3 regions of the Atlantibacter sp. MEI4A-1023 genome follow, and region 3 is predicted to be linked to each of the others. Evidence: riboswitches for the same ligand, from Rfam matches in the RefSeq annotation. Region 3 holds a riboswitch; each other region holds the start of a gene.
What was found. A riboswitch is a leader RNA that binds a small molecule or an ion and turns the genes downstream of it on or off. The one in region 3 is predicted to bind thiamine pyrophosphate.
Positions count from the first base shown of each region.

Region 1: it holds a riboswitch for thiamine pyrophosphate, as region 3 does, so the genes downstream of both, thiB (thiamine ABC transporter substrate binding subunit) here and thiC (phosphomethylpyrimidine synthase ThiC) in region 3, are expected to answer to the same signal.
Region 2: it holds a riboswitch for thiamine pyrophosphate, as region 3 does, so the genes downstream of both, thiM (hydroxyethylthiazole kinase) here and thiC (phosphomethylpyrimidine synthase ThiC) in region 3, are expected to answer to the same signal.

Region 1 is NZ_CM149568.1:706,154-713,545, reverse strand. Features, by position in the region: gene ACVV26_RS03435 (sugar efflux transporter) at 19-1,197, opposite strand; gene sgrR (HTH-type transcriptional regulator SgrR) at 1,616-3,277, shown strand; TPP riboswitch at 3,314-3,413, shown strand; gene thiB (thiamine ABC transporter substrate binding subunit) at 3,446-4,429, shown strand; gene thiP (thiamine/thiamine pyrophosphate ABC transporter permease ThiP) at 4,405-6,015, shown strand; gene thiQ (thiamine ABC transporter ATP-binding protein ThiQ) at 5,999-6,697, shown strand; gene ACVV26_RS03410 (DedA family protein) at 6,694-7,392, opposite strand, start outside.
Region 2 is NZ_CM149568.1:3,033,718-3,041,109, reverse strand. Features, by position in the region: gene ACVV26_RS14570 (hypothetical protein) at 1-18, opposite strand, end outside; gene ACVV26_RS14565 (hypothetical protein) at 85-1,134, opposite strand; gene ACVV26_RS14560 (type III restriction endonuclease subunit R) at 2,063-3,619, opposite strand; gene ACVV26_RS14555 (hypothetical protein) at 3,850-4,020, opposite strand; TPP riboswitch at 4,443-4,539, shown strand; gene thiM (hydroxyethylthiazole kinase) at 4,574-5,362, shown strand; gene thiD (bifunctional hydroxymethylpyrimidine kinase/phosphomethylpyrimidine kinase) at 5,359-6,159, shown strand; gene fbaB (class I fructose-bisphosphate aldolase) at 6,339-7,391, shown strand.
Region 3 is NZ_CM149568.1:4,378,467-4,385,858, reverse strand. Features, by position in the region: gene thiH (2-iminoacetate synthase ThiH) at 1-269, opposite strand, end outside; gene thiG (thiazole synthase) at 266-1,036, opposite strand; gene thiS (sulfur carrier protein ThiS) at 1,038-1,238, opposite strand; gene ACVV26_RS20775 (HesA/MoeB/ThiF family protein) at 1,222-1,977, opposite strand; gene thiE (thiamine phosphate synthase) at 1,964-2,605, opposite strand; gene thiC (phosphomethylpyrimidine synthase ThiC) at 2,605-4,503, opposite strand; TPP riboswitch at 4,621-4,730, opposite strand; gene rsd (sigma D regulator) at 4,799-5,302, opposite strand; gene nudC (NAD(+) diphosphatase) at 5,403-6,179, shown strand; gene hemE (uroporphyrinogen decarboxylase) at 6,215-7,279, shown strand; gene nfi (deoxyribonuclease V) at 7,294-7,392, shown strand, end outside.

The sequences.
Region 1 (7,392 bases), 1.1 Mb from region 3:
GCACTGCCCGGCATTTTTTTAGACGTCTTTTACCCGCGACGTGATCAGCAGGGTAAAAATGCCCATCCCCGCCACCGCCCAGTACACCGCATAGTGCCCGAAGCTTTCCACCAGCGCGCCCTGAATCACCCCCGCCAGGATCACCCCGGTTGAAATGCTATTGGTGAACAGCGTGGTCGCCGATCCCGCCCTCCCCGGCATCAGGTCCTGAAACCAGATCATGCCGATCGCCGCGATAATCCCGATAAACACCGCGTTAAAAATTTGCAGCATCAGCAGCGCCTGCTGGCTCTGGAACAGCAGCAGGCCGATATAGAACAGAATGGCGGAAACCACTGCCAGCAGCATGATCCTCCGCTTACCGACGCGCTTCACGTAATAGCCCGCCAGCAGCATCACCGGGATTTCCAGCCCGGCAGCGGTGCCCATCAGTACGCCCGCCAGCTTATCCGGCAACCCCAGCTCGCTGCTGATCCACAGCGGCATATCGATAAAATACATGGTGTTGCAGGTCCACATCAGCACCGAGGCGATAAACAACAGCCGCACGTTTTTATCCTGCCAGCCGCTCACCTGGGTTAACGCCATATCAGTTTGCAGCGTTTCGCGCGGGACCGACGGCAGCGCCAGCGCAATCACGATGAGGCTCAGAAAAAAGATCAGCCCGGCAAACAGGAACATAGTGGTAAAGCCGTAATTGAGCGCCAGCAAAAACGCCAGCGGCGGCCCGATGACCCACGCCAGCGACAGCTGCGCACGCATCACCGAACTGAACATCACCGCTTCGCGCGCCGAGCTGTCGGCGTATTCCCGCGCCAGGGCAAACAGCTGCGGCATGGTGGTATTCGCCAGCGCAGACAGCAGCACCCCGGCGGTGATCAGCGTCAGGTAATGGCGGGTAAAGGCAAACAGCACGCAGTTGGCGATGGCCATCAGGCAGCAGAACATAATCAGTTTGCGCCGGTCGCCCTGGGCATCGGAACGCTTCGCCAGCCAGAGGCTCACAACGATCCCGGCCAGGGCGTTGACGGTGTAAAACAGTCCCACCCAGAACGGGCGCACATCCACTTCCCGGCTTAAAAACAGGCTCAGCGTCGGGGCCTGCAATGCGCTGGCAACGCCCACCATAAAGGCGACGCCCATAAACGCCATATAGACCCAGTTCAACCGGCGACTGCGCGTTAAAAACCACTGCATAAGGTGCATCCTTTCATGAAAGAAAAGCTTATACACTAAATCATTCGAACTGCATCGAGGCGGCAACTGAGCGAAGCCCCAGGAGCTTACATAAGTAAGTGACTGGGGTGAGTGAAGGCGGCCAACGAAGAGGCAGTTTGAATGATGACGTGTATAACGAAAAAAGCCAGCAGTTAAAAAACCGCTGGCGGGTGAAAAACACCAATACTCAGTCACACTTGATGCCTGCAATGCGCCGGGAACAACCGATCGCGCTTCAGGACCTTGTGGTAGTGCCACGGGCCAGCGGCCATACCACAACGCTTCTCCCCTAAAACCGCGCTCATCACGGCGGAATCATCACTTTCATCAATACAAATTATTGGCTTAATATAGGGAAAGAAAAATTGATGCGTTTCGCTACAGGAGTTCCTCTTTTATGTCTTCTGCCCGGCTCCAACAACAATTTATTCGTCTGTGGCAATGCTGTGATGGGAAGCCACAGGAGACCACGCTGAATGAACTGGCCGAGCTACTAAACTGCTCGCGCCGCCATATGCGAACGCTGCTAAACGCGATGCAGCAAAAGGGCTGGCTAACGTGGGACGCGGAAGCGGGCCGGGGTAAACGCTCGAAACTGGCGTTCCTGTATACCGGCCTCGCGCTCCAGCAACAGCGCGCCGAAGACCTGCTGGAGCAGGATCGCATCGATCAACTGGTGCAGATCGTTGGCGATAAAGCCGCCGTGCGCCAGATGCTGATTTCCCACCTCGGACGCAGCTTCCGCCAGGGGCGCCATATCTTACGCATCCTCTATTATCGGCCATTAAAAAACCTGCTTCCGGGCAGCGCGCTCCGCCGTTCAGAGACCCATATCGTCCGGCAGATCTTTAGCGGCCTGACTCGCATAAATGAGGAAAACGGGGAAATCGAAGCCGATATCGCCCACCACTGGCAGCAGCTTGGTCCGCAGCACTGGCGTTTCTTTTTGCGGCCCGGCATCCATTTTCATCATGGCCGCGAGCTGGATATGCTGGATGTGATTAGCTCGCTACAACGCATCAACACCCTGCCGCTGTATGCCCATATCACCCGGATCGAATCCCCTACTGCCTGGACGCTGGATATTCACCTCGCCCAGCCGGATCGCTGGCTACCGTGGCTGATGGGCAGCGTCGCGGCGATGATCCTGCCGCGCGAATGGCCGTCGATGAATAACTTCTCCAGCCGTCCGGTTGGCACTGGCCCCTACGCCGTGGTGCGCAACAATAACAACCAGCTTAAGATCCACGCCTTTGATGATTACTTCGGCTACCGGGCGCTGATCGACGAAGTCAATTTCTGGGTGCTGCCGGATCTCGGGGACGAACTAAGCAGCGGCGTGCATCTGGAATCTTCTGCCGAAGGCGAGGAAAAAGCGGTGGAAAGCCGCCTCGAAGAGGGTTGCTACTATTTGCTTTACGACCAGCGCTCCCCACGCGGCGCGCTGCCGCAGGTGAAAAGCTGGCTCAGCCACGTGCTGTCGCCAGTGAATTTGCTGTGGCGGGCCAGCGAACAACACCAGCGCTACTGGTTCCCGGCATATGGTCTTTTGCCGCGCTGGCACCACACCCACCCCTCCACCGCCAGTGAGAAACCCGCCGGGCTGGAAACCCTAACGCTGACTTTTTATCGCGAACATATCGAACACCGGGTGATCGCCGAGATCATGTCGTCCATCCTGGCGGAGCACCACGTCAAGCTGGTGATCGAGGAAGTGGACTACGATGAGTGGCATCGGGGGGAAATTGTCAGCGATATCTGGCTGAACAGCGCCAACTTCACCCTGCCGCTGGAGTTTTCCCTGTTCGCACATCTGTTTGAAACGCCGCTGATGCAGCACTGCGTGCCTGTCGACTGGCAGGCGGATGCGCAACGCTGGCAGGCAGGCGAACTGAATCATGCGGCGTGGTGCCAGCAATTGCTTGAGCAACAAGCCATTTTGCCGCTGATCCACCACTGGCTGATGATCCAGGGCCAGCGCAGTATGCGCGGTGTGCGGATGAACACCCTCGGCTGGTTTGATTTTAAATCCGCCTGGTTTGCGCCGCCGGAGCCATAATCCTTTTAAACATTTATTAAATCATTACAATACAGTTCGTTCTCAACGGGGTGCCGCAGCAAACTGCGCGCTGAGATAATACCCGTCGAACCTGATCCGGATAACGCCGGCGAAGGGATTTGAGGCTGCCTGCTCAAAATCCTTTGCCACTTCCTTTTGAGGTGCAAAGTGTTCAAAAAATTTCTCCCATTACTGGTCCTCGCGGCCGCTCCGGTTTTCGCGAAGCCTGCGCTCACCGTTTATACCTACGACTCTTTCTCCGCTGACTGGGGCCCAGGCCCGAAAGTCAAAGCCGCGTTTGAAAAAGAGTGCGATTGCGAACTCACGTTCGTGGCGCTGGAAGACGGCGTCTCGCTGCTGAACCGTCTGCGGATGGAAGGCAAAAACAGCAAAGCCGATGTGATCCTCGGGCTGGACAACAACCTGCTGGAAGCGGCAACCCAAACCGGTCAGTTCGCCAAAAGCGGCGTAAAAAGCGATACCGTAAACGTGCCGGGTGGCTGGCAAAATGACACCTTCGTGCCGTTTGATTACGGCTATTTCGCGTTTGTGTACGACAAAACCAAACTGGCGAACCCGCCGAAAAGCCTGAAGGAGTTGGTGGAAAGCGACCAGAAATGGCGGGTGATTTACCAGGACCCGCGCACCAGTACGCCAGGCCTGGGTCTGCTGCTGTGGATGCAAAAAGTGTATGGCGATAACGCGCCGGATGCCTGGAAAAAGCTGGCGGCGAAAACCGTCACGGTCACTAAAGGCTGGAGCGAAGCCTATGGCCTGTTCCAGAAGGGCGAAAGCGATCTGGTGCTGAGCTACACCACCTCTCCGGCGTACCACATCATCGAAGAGAAAAAGGATCAATACGCCGCCGCCAACTTCAGCGAAGGACACTACTTGCAGGTGGAAGTCGCCGGGCGTCTGGCAAGCAGTAAGCAGCCGGAGCTGGCGCAAAAATTCCTGACCTTTATGGTCTCACCGGCGTTCCAGAACACCATCGCTACCGGCAACTGGATGTATCCGGTCACAGACGTCGCCCTGCCGCAGGGCTTTGAGCTGCTCACCAAACCGCAAACCACCTTACAGTTCACGCCGCAGGAAGTCGCGTCCCAGCGCGCAAACTGGATTAATACATGGCTGCGCGCCGTCAGCCGCTAATTCCGGGCTGGCTGTGGCCGGGTGTCATCGCCGCGCTGATCATGGTGGCGGTGGCGGTGGCGGCCTTTAGCGCGCTGTGGTTCAACGCGCCGCAAACGGATGGCGCAGGCTTCTGGCAGGACAGCTATCTCTGGCATGTAGTGCGCTTCTCATTCTGGCAGGCGCTGCTGTCCGCGCTACTGTCGGTTATCCCCGCCATTCCCCTTGCCCGCGCCCTGTACCGGCGGCGTTTTCCTGGCCGCCAGGCGCTGCTACGCCTGTGCGCGATGACGTTAATTCTGCCGGTGCTGGTGGCGGTTTTCGGCCTGCTCAGCGTTTACGGGCGCACCGGCTGGCTGGCGGCGCTGTGGGCTAAACTGGGCCTGGAGTGGACCTTCTCCCCGTACGGCTTACAGGGCATTTTGCTGGCCCATGTATTCTTTAATATGCCGATGGCGACCCGTCTGCTGCTGCAAACCCTTGAGCAAATCCCCGGCGAACAGCGCCAGATTGCCGCCCAACTGGGTATGCGCGGCTGGCATTTTTTCCGGCTGGTGGAGTGGCCGTGGATCCGCCGCCAGTTGCCATCGGTGGCGGCGCTGATCTTTATGCTCTGCTTCGCCAGCTTCGCCACGGTACTCTCGCTGGGCGGCGGGCCGCAGGCGACTACCATCGAGCTGGCCATCTACCAGGCACTGAGTTTCGATTACGATCCGGCGCGCGCCGCACTGCTGGCGCTGATCCAGATGACCTGCTGTCTGGGGCTGGTACTGCTGAGCCAGCGCTTAGGCAAAGCCATTGCGCCGGGCGTTAATCAAATCCACGGCTGGCGCGATCCTCAGGATAGCTGGCGCAGCAAGCTGGCCGATGGGCTGCTGATCGGCCTGGCGCTGATCCTGATGCTGCCGCCGCTGATGGCGGTCATCATTGATGGCCTGCAGGGCGACATCCTGCGGGTGCTGTCGCAATCCATTCTCTGGGATGCGCTATGGGCCTCGCTGCGCATCGCGCTGGGTGCCGGGCTGCTGTGCGTGACGCTGACCATGATGTTGCTGTGGAGCGGGCGCGAACTGTATCTGCGCCAGCGGCGGCTGGCGGCGCAGAGTCTGGAACTTAGCGGCATGTTGATTCTGGCCATGCCGGGCATTGTGCTGGCGACGGGTTTCTTCCTGCTGCTCAATAACACCATCGGATTGCCGGAATCGGCGGACGGCATCGTGATTTTCACTAACGCACTGATGGCGGTGCCCTATGCCCAGAAAGTGCTGGATAACCCGATGCGCGACATCGCGTTGCGTTACGGGCCGCTGTGCCAGTCGCTGGATATTCAGGGACTGAACCGCCTGAAGATTATCGAACTGCGGGCGCTGAAAAAACCGATCGCCCAGGCGATGGCCTTTGCCAGCGTGTTGTCGATTGGCGATTTCGGGGTGGTGGCGCTGTTCGGTAATGATAACTTCCGCACGCTGCCTTATTACCTGTACCAGCAGATTGGCGCGTATCGCAGCGACGACGGCGCGGTGACCGCACTGTTGCTGCTGTTACTCTGCTTTGCGCTTTTTACGGTCATTGAAAAACTGGCGGGACGACATGCTAACGCTCACTGATGTAACCTGGCTTTACCACCATCTGCCGATGCGTTTTTCGTTTCACGCCGATGCGGGTGAACGGATCGCCATTCTTGGGCCAAGCGGTGCCGGAAAAAGCACCCTGCTGAATTTGATTGCCGGATTCCTGAGCCCGGCGAGCGGGCGCATTGCGCTCAACGGAGGCGATCATACCCACACGCCACCCGCGAAGCGCCCGGTGTCGATGCTGTTCCAGGAAAACAATCTGTTTAACCACTTAACGGTGCGCCAGAATATCGGGCTGGGATTGCATCCGGGGCTGAAACTTAACGATGCGCAGCGTGATGAGATCACTACGCTGGCGGGGAAAATGGGCTTAACCGAACTGCTGGATCGGCTGCCGGGTGAACTGTCGGGCGGCCAGCGTCAACGGGCGGCGCTGGCGCGCTGTCTGATCCGCCAGCAGCCGATTTTGCTGCTGGACGAACCCTTCTCGGCGCTGGATCCGGCGCTGCGCCAGGAAATGCTCCGGCTTCTACGCACCCTGTGCCACGAGCGCAATATGACGTTGTTGATGGTTTCGCACAGCCTGGAAGATGCGCAGAGCATCGCCCCACGCAGCCTGGTGGTGCGCGATGGGCGCATCATCTGGGATGGAGCCACCGCCACGTTACTGGAAGGAAACAGCGACGCCTCAGCCTTGCTGGGCATCCCGCGTTAAAAACCGGCGACTACCTTCCAGAGAATGGCTCGGTACACCGGCATCAGGGGGTGATTCAGGATGGCGATTAACGCGCCTATCCCCGCCACGCTGACCAGCGGCGCTAACCACAATAATCTGCCGCGTGGCAGCCACTGCACCAGTTTCTCGCCTGGATTGGCTTTCGCGCTGCGCCACAATCGCCAGCACAGCCATGCTGCCAGCCAGAGCAGCAACGCCACGCCAAGCAGCATCCACTTAAACGCCCCGCTTTGCTGATCCGCCGGGATATCAATGGCGGCACCGGCGAGAATGCCGGGCAGGAAATAACATGGCGGCCAGAACAGACAGCCAATCAGGTTCGGTGGGAGAAATTTGATCGCCGGGAGATCCAACATTCCGGCGACCATCGGCACCAGCGGGCGCGTCGGCCCGACAAAGCGCCCCACCAGGATGGTGAACATACTGTGCTGATGCAGCGCGTGCTCGGTTTTATCCAGCAGCGCTTTGTTTTTCTTAAGGAATGACCAGCGGTGCAGCGGCTTTTTAAAGCGCCAGCCCAGCCAGAACGAGATCCAGTCGCCCAGCATACAGCCGACAATCCCTGCCGCCCAGGCCTGATAAAAATTCACTTCGCCACTGCCGATTAGCGCGCCTAAACCGGCCATCATCACCGTGCCCGGCAGCAGCAGCCCAACCAGCGCCAGCGATTCCAG
Region 2 (7,392 bases), 1.3 Mb from region 3:
AATTAGTAATTTTTTCATCTTAAACAGCCTCTTTCATATATAAATTAACACGATTAACAAGACACAAAACAATATCTATTGATATTAATAACATAAATCTATAGTACCTTCTGGCTTCCGCATACACTTTATTCCTTCAGACATATAATCAGTCACTGGAATCGGTGTAGCTTTAGGTCTTGAAAGGCGAGTCGGGATAGAGGAAAGTAAGTTAAATACGCATTCATTAAAAGATTTCTGAACTACATTCTGTTCTTTAAAATACGCCACAGTAACTCGATCATGTTCATACGCAATTTCTTTTCTTTCATGTTTCCGCTGGGGTTCATCAAGTAGATCCCAATTAGTAGCATCAGATCTTTCTTTTAATAATTGATGTTGGGTTTTATGCCATTCATTCAACGGAGACAAACGGTATTTGTACGTCTGACGGCAATTGGAATTTTCTATTTTCGACATATATACATTAAGGCTCACCCCATAATCTAAGTAGTCACTTTCTGCCACATTTCTTTCTACTGAATCATTTGGGTAAGATGCTATTTCCTCAAGTATTTTTTTAGTCAATTCAGGATTTTCTTTTAAATCCTTACTAATTAATTCTTGTGCTCGCTCCTTTCTACCATCATCAGAGAATATAGCCACATACTTAGCAGCCTTATCCTGTTCAGCTTTATCGGCTGCCGCTAACGCATCTTGTGCCGCCTTTTCAGCCTTTTTAACTTTTTGCTCTTCTACGAATTTTGTATAATCGGTAACGTTAGTAATGTTATTTTCACGAGCAATAGCAAACTCTTTACCGTCTTTAAATCCAAGTTTTTGTGCTCTGGATTCATCGCTTGAGGATCGGGCAGCACTTGCCACGATAGCAAGACCAATAATAAGTACCGGAACCGTGTAATTATTCACGAATTTATAGGACAAGAACTTAGATTTCAGAGTTCCAAATGCCAGTACTCCCCAGACTATCGCCGTAATACATGCCAATAGTTGACACAATCCAGCGGCTGTAAGCATCACTACGGACCAGATCCCCGTACCGGTTGCGAAAAGATCCCCAAATTTCTCCATTGACGCAAGGAATAAAAATACTCCCCAAATACCATAGATTCCTATTTTTAAATATTTACTCACCACAATTATCCTTTAAGAATATTCCAAATCAATGGTTCATTCCATTTTAATTATCGGCAAGAATTCGTTTACCTTTAGGAATTTCCATTAAAAAGGGATCCCCCCATAGTCCATAGATTATCAGTTGTACAACTCTCACAACTTTATCACTCCCGTTAGCTTCTTTCAGACCAAAAGTACGGACTGAAACCATCCGTTTTCACGCTCTCAAGCGTATCACGTACATCCAACGGTGATCGATATTAACGATCAATAACAAGTAAATTGATCGTTTAAATCTATCAAAATCTATTAATCCAATACAAATCAATAGGTAAAAACGATCAAGGGGATTCGTAGAAGTTGAAAAAGGCTATGTATCTGATTTCAAGGCAAGGAGTATTTGCTGAGCACTATCTCAGACGCTCTTAAAGCGTCGCTACGGCGTTTTATGGGGTTTTGTACATTCAGGTATTTCAGTGATGAACAACACGTTAAAGGGCTTCCAGTGCGTTTTGTCGGAAACACCATCATAGAAAGGGATTGATCGCATCGGGTTCGCTTCGCTCTGAGCAGTACTGATAGTGCTTTTCCAGTAACTGAAACAGCAGATACTCCACTAAGTACGCAAAAGGAATTGATAGCACATTAAGAACTGAAATATTAATGAGTTATGTACTTCTAAAAAGAACAAAAAACGCGATTGGTTCGCTCTGCCAGTGACTGAAAGGAACGCAGCAGTAGAACCAAATCCAGCGAACAGTACTCGCTTGCGGGTACTGTTTAATCATTTTATATATGTATAACAATGTGATAGCTATCAAGTACTCACTGCGTGAGCACTCTCACTAACTACCCGAAACAGTTCGCTTGCTTCGCCGCTACTGCTTTCAGGCAGTTAATTCGCTTTCGCTATTTGGTTGATGTCCGTTTTTTCTCTAAGTATATATTATAAGGGATTATTTTTGGACATGCTGCTGCTTTTCATGTCGGTGTTTCGGACTGAATGTGCATCTCTTTTTTGTACTGCTTTCTGGTATCTGTCCCACATAGCCGTAGTATCGTCAGTACTGAGATCCGCGTTGACAGTACTTGCAAGAAATGCTTTGAATGCCACTAACTCAAGCCCCGGATTATCCTTTTTCCAGCGACTGAAACGCTTCGATTTTGTATCACTCAATGCAGGCAGTCTCTTAACGTTTGTGGCTCCTTTTGGCCTTCCTGATGCCCCCGGTGCTACGTTTTCCAGCACTCCGGGAATATGTTCAATATTTGTACTCAATGATTCAGCCTGCCATTTATCGAACACATAGACAATCTGAGTTGCATCATTGTTGAACTGACGTGATATCCCCCTTAAAGCGAACTGGTGAAGGTTTTCGTACTCTCTTGCCTGATGGATGTCTTCACCTGTAATCTTTAATAGCAATTCACACAGCTTCGCTTCTGTATCGTCTGGACGCATACAGGCTAACCAGACGCATGTATGTCGATCTTTGTAGTCGTTATGCCCCCTCGCATCAGGGCTTATTCTGTAAGCCTTGTGCAGCTTCTGCTTGTCGGTATTGTTGTTCGTCCAGTAGTATTCCTGACCTTCGAGTACTTCAGAGAGGTAAGCATAAACACGCTGAAGTTGACCAGGATTCCTTTCCTTCCATGTCTTTGATAATTTTATATTTTCTGAGAAATAGTATACTTTGAGGCGTTCAGTTAAAGGTACTTTTCGTTGTTGCAGATCATCCAGACTGATTTCTTCAAACAACCCTTGATTTGCCTTATAAATCAATGAGTTTTCGAAGTTTGCTCCCATGAAAGTAACAGGTAATCCGAGATACTTACTGAGATCTTTCCATCCAAGAATGCTCAATTGCACTTTCTCTGGATCGACAAAGTAATCGTTATTCATGATGAAAATATCATTCTCAGCTATAACAGAAAGCTCTTGGGCGATTTTGTTCATTAAATCCCCTTTTACTGCTTTCTTTTTAGCTGTTAAATATCGTTCCTTTTCCTCGTCGACAATCTCATGCTCCTGCATCAGTTCATGATATATAATGTCTTTGATTCTCTGATTATCGTCATTAATATTTTTGAATGAATGAAAATTAGTCACATCATCAAACCAAATCTGCCAATCTTCTAACATTTCAACTGGTATTCTAAAAAATGTTTTATCACTAATGATAAGAACCCGCTCAACTGGTGCTTTGAGGAAATCCAGCACTGTATTAATGACATTTTTACTCCTGGGCATTAAATCACTAATTAGCAATTTGCAGCTATCAAAGTTTTTAGACGTATCTGTTGCAAGTTTCTGCGTATTTTGTACGATAATGAACTTTTCAGTACTGTCTTTCGTTTTAAGTACTTTATTGATATTCTCACATAATTGATATGTTTTACCTGAACCACACTCAGCAGATACATACTTAAACTTGTTATAAATAGTTGTAGGATTAATCATTTGCACATGCTCCATATTGATTAATTTAGAAAGGTCAGCCATTCCTGTGTCTGTCCTTTCGTCGTTTTACTTATTGGTATTTTTGAGTTGTGACGACTACAAAACAATGTTTATAAAAAAGTGAAATAATCAGCTTCACCGTCTAAAAAGCTACAGGTAGTTTCATAATTATTTTCGTACACATCGTAAATTTTAGTTCGTTATCTTCTGTGCCAGAATTAGCAGGCTGAGTTGCTTAATGATTAAGGCTTGGCCTATTGATAAGTAATCTCTTATTTTTTGTTCTGCTCTATGTTGATTTGTGATTTCATCCTTTCGCAATTTGTGGCTGTGTTTGATAACTCTGGTGGGAAATTACCTGTGGCTACCATATAATTATATTCATCTTCTAATTCTTTCCATTTTAATAGGAAAATTTCTTCTTGGTATTCTTTCATTTTCATATAATCACCTTTTATTCTTTTATTAACGCAGGGTTGTTGTCTGCACTCGCATTATACCACATAAAATTAACCCGTTTCATTTTTGTAGTTAATGAAATAGAGTAAAGAGAAGTGCTGTATAAAACACTTATCACATAGTTAGCCTTGCTATATATAAGATAAGTTCTCCCAACTATACTGGAGTCTATTTATTTCATCAGATACTGTTGTTTTTTATGCATTACAATGTCGGATTCTTGGTTCCAAATAAATCGAGCAACTATTAGTGTTTCAAAATAAAGTTTGGAACTGTTAATTAATTCATATGAGGTACAAAATGGGGTACTCGGTGGGGTACAGCGTGTATAAGTGACGTCACCACTGGTAAACTTGCGTCGGCGAGCAATTTAACCTAAGCTCGCAAAAATTAAGAGAAATGTAATCAACTTGACTCGGGGTGCCCTTCTTTGTGAAGGCTGAGAAATACCCGTACCACCTGATCTGGATAATGCCAGCGTAGGGAAGTCAGATACCTGCCGGGTATCCCTTCTTCACAGCCTGGCAGGAGCGAAACATGCAACCTGACCTGCTTTCCCCCGCGCATACCGCGCACGTCGCCAGCCTGCTGGCCGCACATTCTCCACTCATTCACTGTCTTACCAATCAAGTCGTGCAGTCTTTTACTGCCAACGTGCTGCTCGCCGTAGGCGCCTCTCCCGCTATGGTGGTGGATCACGAAGAAGCGCTGGCGTTTAGCGCCATTGCCGATGCGCTGCTGATCAATATCGGCACGCTGACCCGCGAACAGGCGCTGGCGATGCGGGCGGCGATTGATGGCGCTAACCGCGCGGGCAAACCCTGGACGCTCGACCCGGTTGCCGTAGGCCCGCTGGCGTTTCGCAGCCGCTTTGCCCGGGAGATCCTTGCGCAGAAACCTGGGGCTATCCGCGGCAACGCTTCGGAAATCCTCGCGCTGGCGGGGAATGGCGCAGGCGGGCGCGGCGTGGATACCACCCAGGGCGCGCAGGAAGCGTTAAGCGCGGCCTGCGAACTGGCCCGGCAAACCGGAACGGTAGTGGCGGTGACTGGCGAGGTGGATTACGTCACTGATGGCGAGCGTACCCTGGCGGTTACCGGCGGCGACCCGCTGATGACGCGGGTGGTAGGCACCGGCTGCGCCTTATCGGCGGTGGTCGCGGCAGCCTGCGCCTTGCCGGGTTCGCGGCTGGACAACGTCGCGGCGGCCTGCGGGATTTTTGCTCAGGCCGGCAAGCGGGCGGCTACGCAATGCCAGGGGCCGGGCAGCTTTCCGGCCGCTTTTCTCGACGCGCTGTCTCTCCTGCACAAGGAGGCGGCACGATGAAACGCATTAACGCATTGACTATTGCCGGTACCGATCCCAGCGGCGGCGCGGGTATCCAGGCAGATTTAAAAACCTTCTCCGCGCTGGGAGCCTATGGCGCGACGGTGATCACCGCGCTGGTGGCGCAAAACACCTGCGGTGTGCAGTCGGTTTATCGCATCGAGCCGCATTTCGTGGCAGCGCAGCTTGATTCCGTGTTTAGCGACTTACGCATCGATACCGTGAAAATCGGCATGCTGGCGGAAACGGATATCGTCGATGCCGTGGCCGAACGGCTGGCGCACTACCGGGTCGCCAACGTAGTGCTGGACACGGTGATGCTGGCGAAGAGCGGGGATCCGCTGCTGTCACCATCGGCGGTGGCGACCCTGCGCGAGCGGTTATTGCCCCACGTTGCGCTGATCACGCCAAACTTACCTGAAGCCGCCGCGCTGCTGGATGCGCCCCATGCCCGCAACGAGCAGGAGATGCACCATCAGGGTGAAGCGCTGCTGGCACTCGGCTGTGAAGCGGTGCTGATGAAAGGCGGTCATCTCGACGACCCGGAAAGCCCCGACTGGCTGTTTACGCGCGATGGCGCAACACGCTTTACCGCACCGCGCATCGCCACTAAAAACACCCACGGCACCGGCTGTACGCTGTCGGCGGCGCTGGCGGCGTTGCGCCCGCGCCATCAAAACTGGGCGGATACGGTGGTGGAAGCCAAAGCCTGGCTGTCGGCGGCGCTGGCGGCGGCGGACTCGCTGGAAGTGGGTCAGGGCATCGGCCCGGTTCATCATTTTCACGCCTGGTGGTAATGCGCTTCGTCTAAGTGATTGCTGTTAAGGTAGTTTTTCATTCTGTGAGCTGAAAGGATACAGGCGAAAAATGCGCCAGATGGTGGAAAATTACCCGTTTGCGTATCAGACTTAGTGCTGCCCGCGCCCTTGCGGGCAGGGAACTTCTCACCTCACAGAGGACCTTACGGGAGCGTATTATGACTGATATTGCGCAGTTGCTTGGCAAAGAGGCCGATAGCCTGTTACAGCATCGTTGTATGACCATTCCGGCAGACAATCTTTACCTGCCCGGCGCGGATTATGTCGACCGAGTGATGGTTGACAACAACCGCCCGCCTGCGGTGCTGCGAAACATGCAAACCCTTTACAACACCGGGCGGCTGGCAGGGACGGGCTACCTGTCTATTCTGCCGGTTGACCAGGGCGTAGAGCATTCGGCAGGTGCCTCGTTTGCTGCCAACCCGCTCTATTTCGATCCGAAGAACATCGTTGAACTGGCGATTGAAGCGGGCTGTAACTGTGTTGCGTCAACCTATGGCGTGCTGGCCTCGGTGTCGCGCCGCTATGCCCACCGCATTCCGTTTTTGGTGAAGCTTAACCACAACGAAACCCTGAGCTACCCGAATACCTATGACCAGACGCTGTACGCTAGCGTCGAACAGGCTTTTAATCTCGGTGCGGTTGCCGTCGGCGCAACCATCTATTTTGGCTCTGAAGAGTCGCGTCGCCAGATTGAAGAAATTTCGGCGGCGTTTGAACGTGCTCATGAGCTGGGTATGGTGACGGTGCTGTGGGCCTATCTGCGTAACGCCGGCTTCAAGAAAGACGGCGTTGATTACCACGTCAGCGCCGATTTAACCGGTCAGGCCAACCATCTGGCGGCCACCATCGGCGCGGATATCGTGAAGCAGAAGATGGCGGAAAATAACGGCGGCTATAAAGCGGTGAATTATGGTTATACCGACGAGCGCGTCTACAGCAAATTAACCAGCGATAATCCTATCGACTTGGTGCGTTATCAGCTGGCGAACTGCTATATGGGGCGTGCCGGATTAATAAATTCCGGCGGCGCGTCGGGCGGCGAAGCCGATTTAACGGATGCGGTGAAAACGGCGGTGATTAATAAGCGTGCCGGAGGCATGGGATTAATTCTGGGGCGTAAAGCCTTTAAGAAATCCATGGCCGACGGCGTGAAGTTAATTAACGCCGTTCAGGATGTATATCTGGATGGTAAAGTGACCATCGCCTGAT
Region 3 (7,392 bases):
GTGCAGTCATTGGCGCACAGATTGGACAGGTACAGCGGCACATAGAAACTGACGGTATGCCCGAAGCGCTGACGGGTCAAACGCTGCGCCTGCCGGGCCAGCGGCTCCAGATACGCGTCGGCGGCGGGGGAGAGCAGGGCCATCATCTCCTCGCGTCCTGGGCGAGGGCACCGCAATGCGCGTTCAACATCATCAGGCGTTTTGCCGTTGATACACAGCCGGATGTCGTCCCAGTCCAGCTCGCGCCAGCGATCGGTGAAGGTTTTCATCGCGCCTCTCCCAGAAACTGGGTTAACGGGCTGGAGGCCTCTGCACGCCGCTGCCGCGCGCCTAAACCAGCGGCTCGCGCGGCGACGCCTGCCTCTACTGCCAGACGAAACGCCTGCGCCATCGCCACCGGATCGTCAGCCACGGCAATCGCGGTGTTCACCAGCACCGCCGAGGCACCCATTTCCAGCGCTTCGCAGGCGTGGCTCGGCGCACCGATCCCGGCGTCGACCACCACGGGCACCGTCGCCTGTTCGATAATAATGTTGAGCAACGCGCGGGTTTGCAGCCCCTGGTTAGAGCCAATCGGCGCGCCAAGCGGCATCACCGCCGCGCAGCCCACTTCCTCCAGCCGCTTGCACAGCACCGGGTCGGCGCCGCAATAGGGCAGCACCACAAAACCCGCTTTCACGAGCTGTTCGGCGGCCAGCAGCGTTTCGATGGGGTCGGGCAGCAGGTAACGCGCGTCGGGATGGATTTCCAGTTTCACCCAGCTCGTTCCTAACGCTTCCCGAGCCAGCTTTGCGGCGAATACCGCTTCCTGAGCGGTTTTCGCGCCCGAGGTATTGGGCAACAGCGTTACGCCCAGCGCCTGCAATGGCGCAAGGATAGCGTCCTGATGATGACGAAAATCGACGCGCTTCATCGCCATCGTCACCAGTTGGCTACCGCTGGCACGCAGGGCGTTGGTCATCAACTGCGATGAGGCAAATTTACCGGTGCCGGTAAACAAGTGGGAATCAAAAGTTTTATCAGCAATACGTAACATTTTAGCCTCCGGCGATAACCTGAAAAAGCAGCACGCTATCGCCGTCCTGCAAAACGTGTTCTGACCACTGGCTGTGCGGCACGATGGCGTCATTAACCGCCAGGGCGATGCCCGGCTTCAAAAGATTTTGCTGTTCCAGCAGCGCGTGCAGCGTGATCGCCTCGGCGCAGTCCGTCTGTTCGTCGTTAAGCGTAATCCGCATGGCGACCTCCGCATACCGGGCAGTGGGGGGCGGGTTGCAGATTAAGCGAGCGCCACTGGTGGCGACGTCCGTCAAACAGCCGCAACTGATTATGCGAACCGGGAATGCCGCTCAGCAGCTTGATGGCTTCCAGCGCCTGTAGTGTGCCCATTACGCCGACCACCGGGCCGAGTACGCCCGCCGTGCGGCAATTGCGTTCCGGCTCGGCATCGTCCGGCCATAAACAGCGGTAGCAGCCGTATTGCCAGGGCGGCGTCAGCATCATTAATTGCCCGCCAAACCCCACGGCGCTGGCGCTGATCAACGGCTTTTCCAGCGCCACGCAGGCGGCATTTACCGCCTGGCGGGTGGTCATGTTATCGCTACAGTCCAGCACCACATCAACATGGGCCACAGCGCGATGCAGTGTGTCGCCCGTCAGACGCTGCGCCAGCGCCTCGATCAAGATGTCCGGATTAAGCTGTTGCAGGCGACGCTGGCTGGTGGCGGCTTTGTTCTCGCCAATATCCTGGGTGGTAAACAGGATCTGGCGCGGGAGGTTGCTTACGTGTACTGCGTCGTCGTCCGCGAGTATCAGTGTACCGACGCCCGCTCCTGCCAGATACTGCGCGGCGGGGCAGCCCAGCCCGCCGAGGCCGATAATCAGCACCCGCGCGTTTTTCAGGCGCTGTTGCCCGTCAACGGCGATATCCTCCAGCAGGATTTGCCGGCTGTAGCGCATAAAATCACGATCGTTCATCGCCAACTCCTGCCAGTTTCAACAACTGTGCTGTAGCTGCTTTCCAGTCCTGCGCCTGGGTAATGGCGCTGACCACCGCAATGCTGCCGACACCCGTGGCAAGCACTGCCGGGGCGCGCTCAAGCGAGATACCGCCGATGGCGACCGTCGGGTAATCCCCCAGCCGCTGAACGTGGGCGGCCAGTTGATCGAGGCCCTGCGGGGAGGAGGGCATCTGCTTGGTTTGGGTAGGGAACACGTGCCCCAGGGCGATATAAGAGGGCTGCGCCTTCAGCGCGATGTTGATTTCCATATCATCATGGGTAGAAACGCCAAGCCGTAAACCGGCGGCGCGAATCGCCTCAAGGTCGGTGGTTTCCAGATCTTCCTGGCCCAGATGCACGCCGTACGCCTGGTGCTTAACCGCCAGCCGCCAGTAGTCATTGATAAACAGTCGCGCCTGATAGCGATGGCCTAACGCGATGGCATCAATAATGTCGCCCTCGACCTCGTCGTCCTGCTTATCTTTGATGCGCAGCTGTAGGGTGCGGACGCCCGCGTCAAGCAGACGTGCTATCCACTCGACGCTATCCACGACCGGGTATAAACCCAGCCGTTTTGGCACCGGCGGAAACAGTGGCTGAACCATTACGCTTCCTCCTGACGCAGATAAATTTCGCCGCCCCTGGCGCGGAAGTTATTCGCCATATCGCTGAGGCCCGCCTCCCGCTCCTGCGCCGCCGCGTAGTCGCGCACTTCCTGGGTGATTTTCATCGAGCAGAATTTCGGACCGCACATCGAACAGAAATGGGCGACTTTGCCAGACTCCTGCGGCAGGGTTTCATCGTGCCAGGCGCGGGCGGTGAACGGGTCCAGCGCCAGGTTAAACTGATCTTCCCAGCGGAATTCGAAGCGCGCTTTCGACATGGCGTTATCGCGTATCTGCGCGCCGGGATGGCCTTTAGCAAGATCGGCGGCGTGGGCGGCAATTTTGTAAGCGATCAGCCCCTGTTTTACATCTTCTTTGTTGGGTAAGCCGAGATGCTCTTTCGGCGTGACGTAGCACAACATCGCGCAGCCGAACCAGCCAATCATTGCTGCGCCAATGCCTGAGGTGAAATGGTCGTAGCCCGGTGCGATATCGGTGGTCAGTGGACCCAGAGTATAGAACGGCGCTTCGTGGCAGTGCTCCAGCTCTTCGGTCATATTGCGGCGGATCATCTGCATCGGGACGTGGCCCGGGCCTTCAATCATCACCTGCACATCGTATTCCCAGGCGATTTTGGTTAGCTCGCCCAGAGTATGCAGCTCGGCAAACTGCGCTTCGTCGTTGGCATCCTGAATTGAGCCGGGACGCAGGCCGTCGCCCAACGAAAGCGAGACGTCATAAGCGGCGCAGATTTCGCAGATCTCGCGGAAATGCTGATACAGGAAATTCTCCTGATGATGGGAGAGACACCACTTCGCCATGATCGAGCCGCCGCGCGAGACAATTCCGGTCAGGCGCCTGGCGGTCATCGGCACATAGCGCAGCAGTACGCCCGCGTGGATGGTGAAATAATCCACGCCCTGTTCGGCCTGCTCAATCAGCGTGTCGCGGAACATCTCCCAGTTAAGGTTTTCGGCGATGCCGTTCACTTTCTCCAGCGCCTGGTAAATCGGCACCGTACCGATCGGCACCGGGCTGTTACGCAGGATCCATTCGCGGGTTTCGTGAATATAGCGGCCCGTGGAGAGGTCCATTACCGTGTCCGCGCCCCAGCGCGTGGCCCAGACCAGTTTTTCCACTTCTTCTTCAATAGAGGAGGTCACGGCGGAGTTGCCGATATTGGCGTTCACCTTCACCAGGAAATTGCGCCCGATAATCATCGGTTCCAGTTCCGGATGGTTGATGTTGGCAGGGATAATGGCGCGCCCGGCGGCCATTTCATCCCGGACAAACTCCGGCGTGATGTTGTCCGGCAACTGTGCGCCAAAGCCGACGCCCGGATGCTGCTGGCGCAGCACGGCGGTGCGAATGCGTTCCCGGCCCATGTTTTCACGGATGGCGATAAACTCCATTTCCGGCGTCACGATGCCCTGGCGCGCGTAGTGCAGTTGCGTCACGCGGCGGCCCGCTTTGGCGCGTTGCGGCGTTAACAGGCCGGTAAAACGCAGCGCATCCAACCCTTCATCGGCCAGGCGTTCGCGGGTATAGGTGGAGCTTAAGGAGGCCAGGGATTCGGTATCGTTGCGTTCGGCAATCCAGCGACTGCGCAGCTTGCCAAGACCGGCGTGGACGTCAATCTGCACAGCCGGGTCGCCATAAGGGCCGGATGTGTCATATACCGGCACCGGCTCATTAGGTTCATAGCGCGGTGCATCCTGGTTGCCGCCAGTCAGCGTCGGGCTGAGCTGGATTTCACGCATGGGCACCCGGATGTCGTCGCGCGAGCCTGCAAGGTAGATGCGTGACGAATTTGGGAAAGCGGTGCCTTCCAGGGTATCGATAAAGTGTTGGGCCTGTGCGCGGGTTTCGCGACGGTTGGGTTTAGTAGTAACAGACATAGCGCGTTCCAGTTAATCAGCAGGAAAGGGCTTGTCAGAACAACGGAGGGAGTAACAGAACCTGGGCGTTTAAGGTGCGGCAGCCCGTTAAAAACGGTGCGTCACGGTGCAGGTCTATGCTGAATTACTCTTGTTCCCTTCGCAGGTATTAACCTGATCAGGTTCCGCGGATCCCGAATTAACGGTCTCAGCCCGTGCTTGCGCACTGGGCACTCCGACAAGAAAAACCTTGATTACCAGCGGTGACCGTAAGCAATCAAGGGCATAAATAAACTACGCGTTAACGATCCGGAGTTCAAGCCGGACGTGCAACGGCGGTGTCATCGTTGGCGCTTTCTTTCAGATTATTATCAAACGCCAGAACGATAAGCTTGTCTTCCAGCGCGAAACGCGAGGCCATCGCTTCGCCGATATCCGACAGCGCAGTCTGGAATTCCAGGCAGTTATCATGGTCGATAGCACTTTCCAGGTGGGTATCGTAATAATCCATAATTTCCTGGGTATTCGCTTCCAGAAGGGGGTAGATTTGAGTGGCGGCTAACAGCGGGTTAGTGCCTTCCATTTCGCTGGTGATGCGCTCATAAATATTAAAATGACCCGCGGACAGATAATCCACCAGAGCGTGGCAGAAATCGTCCAGCGCTTTTTCATCTAATGCGGTAACCGCTTCTTTACCCGGTTTAATGCCCACTAATTTGTAATAGGAGACCAACAGGTGGTTGCGGGCATTCAGCCAGTAATCGACCAGTTCGTTACTACCACCGACGCGCTCTGTCAGGCTCTTCAGCTGATTTAGCATGATTGACTCCGTAAGATATAAAATTTAATTGTCCAACAACCCAAAAATGTAAAAATAATGTTAACAACATGCCAGCGAAGCTGAGGTAGTGCAACCGATTATGGAACGGCTATTACAAAAAATAGACCATGGCTGGTGGATAGTCAGCCATGAACAAAAATTATGGTTACCAAAGGGAGAGTTGCCTCACGGTAATGCAGAAAATTTCGGCCTGACCGGACAAATGGCGGCGCAAATTGGTGAATGGCAAGGCGAGCCGGTGTGGCTGGTGCGCCAGGCCAAACGCCAGGATATGGGCTCGGTTCGCCAGGTCATCGATCTGGACGCCGGGCTGTTTCAACTGGCGGGAAGAGGGGTGCAATTAGCGGATTTTTATCGTGCCCACAAATTCTGCGGCTACTGCGGCCATGAGATGCATCCCAGCAAAACCGAATGGGCGATGCTGTGCCATCACTGCCGTCAGCGATATTACCCGCAAATTTCCCCTTGCATCATTGTGGCAATTCGCCACCAGGATAAAATCCTGCTGGCTCAACACACCCGTCACCGCAACGGCTTGTATACCGTGTTAGCCGGTTTTGTCGAAGTGGGCGAAACCCTGGAACAGGCGGTGGCGCGGGAAGTGATGGAGGAGAGCGGGATCACCGTGAAGAACTTGCGTTACGTGACTTCACAGCCCTGGCCTTTCCCGCAGTCGCTGATGACCGCGTTTATGGCGGAATACCACAGCGGTGAGCTGAAGATCGACCCCAAAGAATTGCTGGATGCAGGCTGGTATCGCTTTGACGATTTGCCCCTGTTGCCGCCGCCGGGCACCGTTGCCCGCCGCTTAATTGAAGATACGGTGGCGCTGTGCCGGGCAGAGTACGGCTCGTGATACACTGGCCCCTTGTCGCTTAAGGAAATGCAAAAATGACCGAACTGAAGAACGATCGTTACCTCCGTGCGCTGCTGCGCCAGCCCGTAGACGTCACGCCGGTATGGATGATGAGACAAGCCGGCCGCTATTTACCGGAATATAAGGCCACCCGCGCCCAGGCCGGGGACTTTATGTCGCTGTGTAAAAACGCGGAGCTGGCCTGCGAAGTGACGCTCCAGCCGCTGCGTCGTTTCCCGCTGGATGCGGCCATCCTCTTTTCGGACATCCTGACCATTCCTGACGCCATGGGCCTCGGGCTCTATTTTGAAACCGGCGAAGGCCCGCGCTTTACGTCGCCCATTACCTGCAAGGCCGATGTCGAAAAGCTGCCGGTTCCCGATCCGGAGCAGGAATTGGGCTATGTGATGAATGCGGTGCGTACTATTCGCCGCGAGCTAAAAGGTGAAGTGCCGTTAATCGGCTTCTCCGGCAGCCCGTGGACGCTGGCGACCTATATGGTGGAAGGCGGCAGCAGCAAAGCCTTTACCGTGATTAAAAAGATGATGTACGCCGATCCGCAAACCCTGCACAACCTGCTGGATAAGCTGGCGCAAAGCGTCACCCTGTACCTCAACGCGCAGGTCCGCGCCGGGGCCCAGGCGGTGATGATTTTCGATACCTGGGGCGGCGTGCTGACCGGGCGTGACTACCAACAGTTCTCGCTCTATTACATGCACAAAATCGTCGACGGCCTGCTGCGCGAACAGGACGGCAAACGCGTGCCGGTGACGCTGTTCACTAAAGGCGGCGGCCAGTGGCTGGAACTGATGGCGGAAACCGGCTGCGATGCGCTGGGCCTTGACTGGACCACCGATATCGCCGATGCGCGCCGTCGCGTGGGCGATAAAGTCGCCCTGCAGGGGAATATGGACCCGTCCATGCTGTATGCGGCCCCTGAGCGCATCGAACAAGAAGTAGCGTCTATACTTGCTGGTTTCGGCCAGGGTGAAGGCCACGTCTTTAATCTTGGGCACGGTATTCACCAGGATGTGCCGCCAGAACACGCGGGTGCGTTTGTTGAGGCGGTGCATCGCCTGTCGGCGCCTTATCACAAATAAAACGAGGAGGGGGAATGGATCTCGCTACGCTACGCGATCAACAACGGGAACTGGCGTCGCAGGTGATCCGCGAGGATCGGCTGTTACAGGATCCACCGCGCTTGATTGCAGGC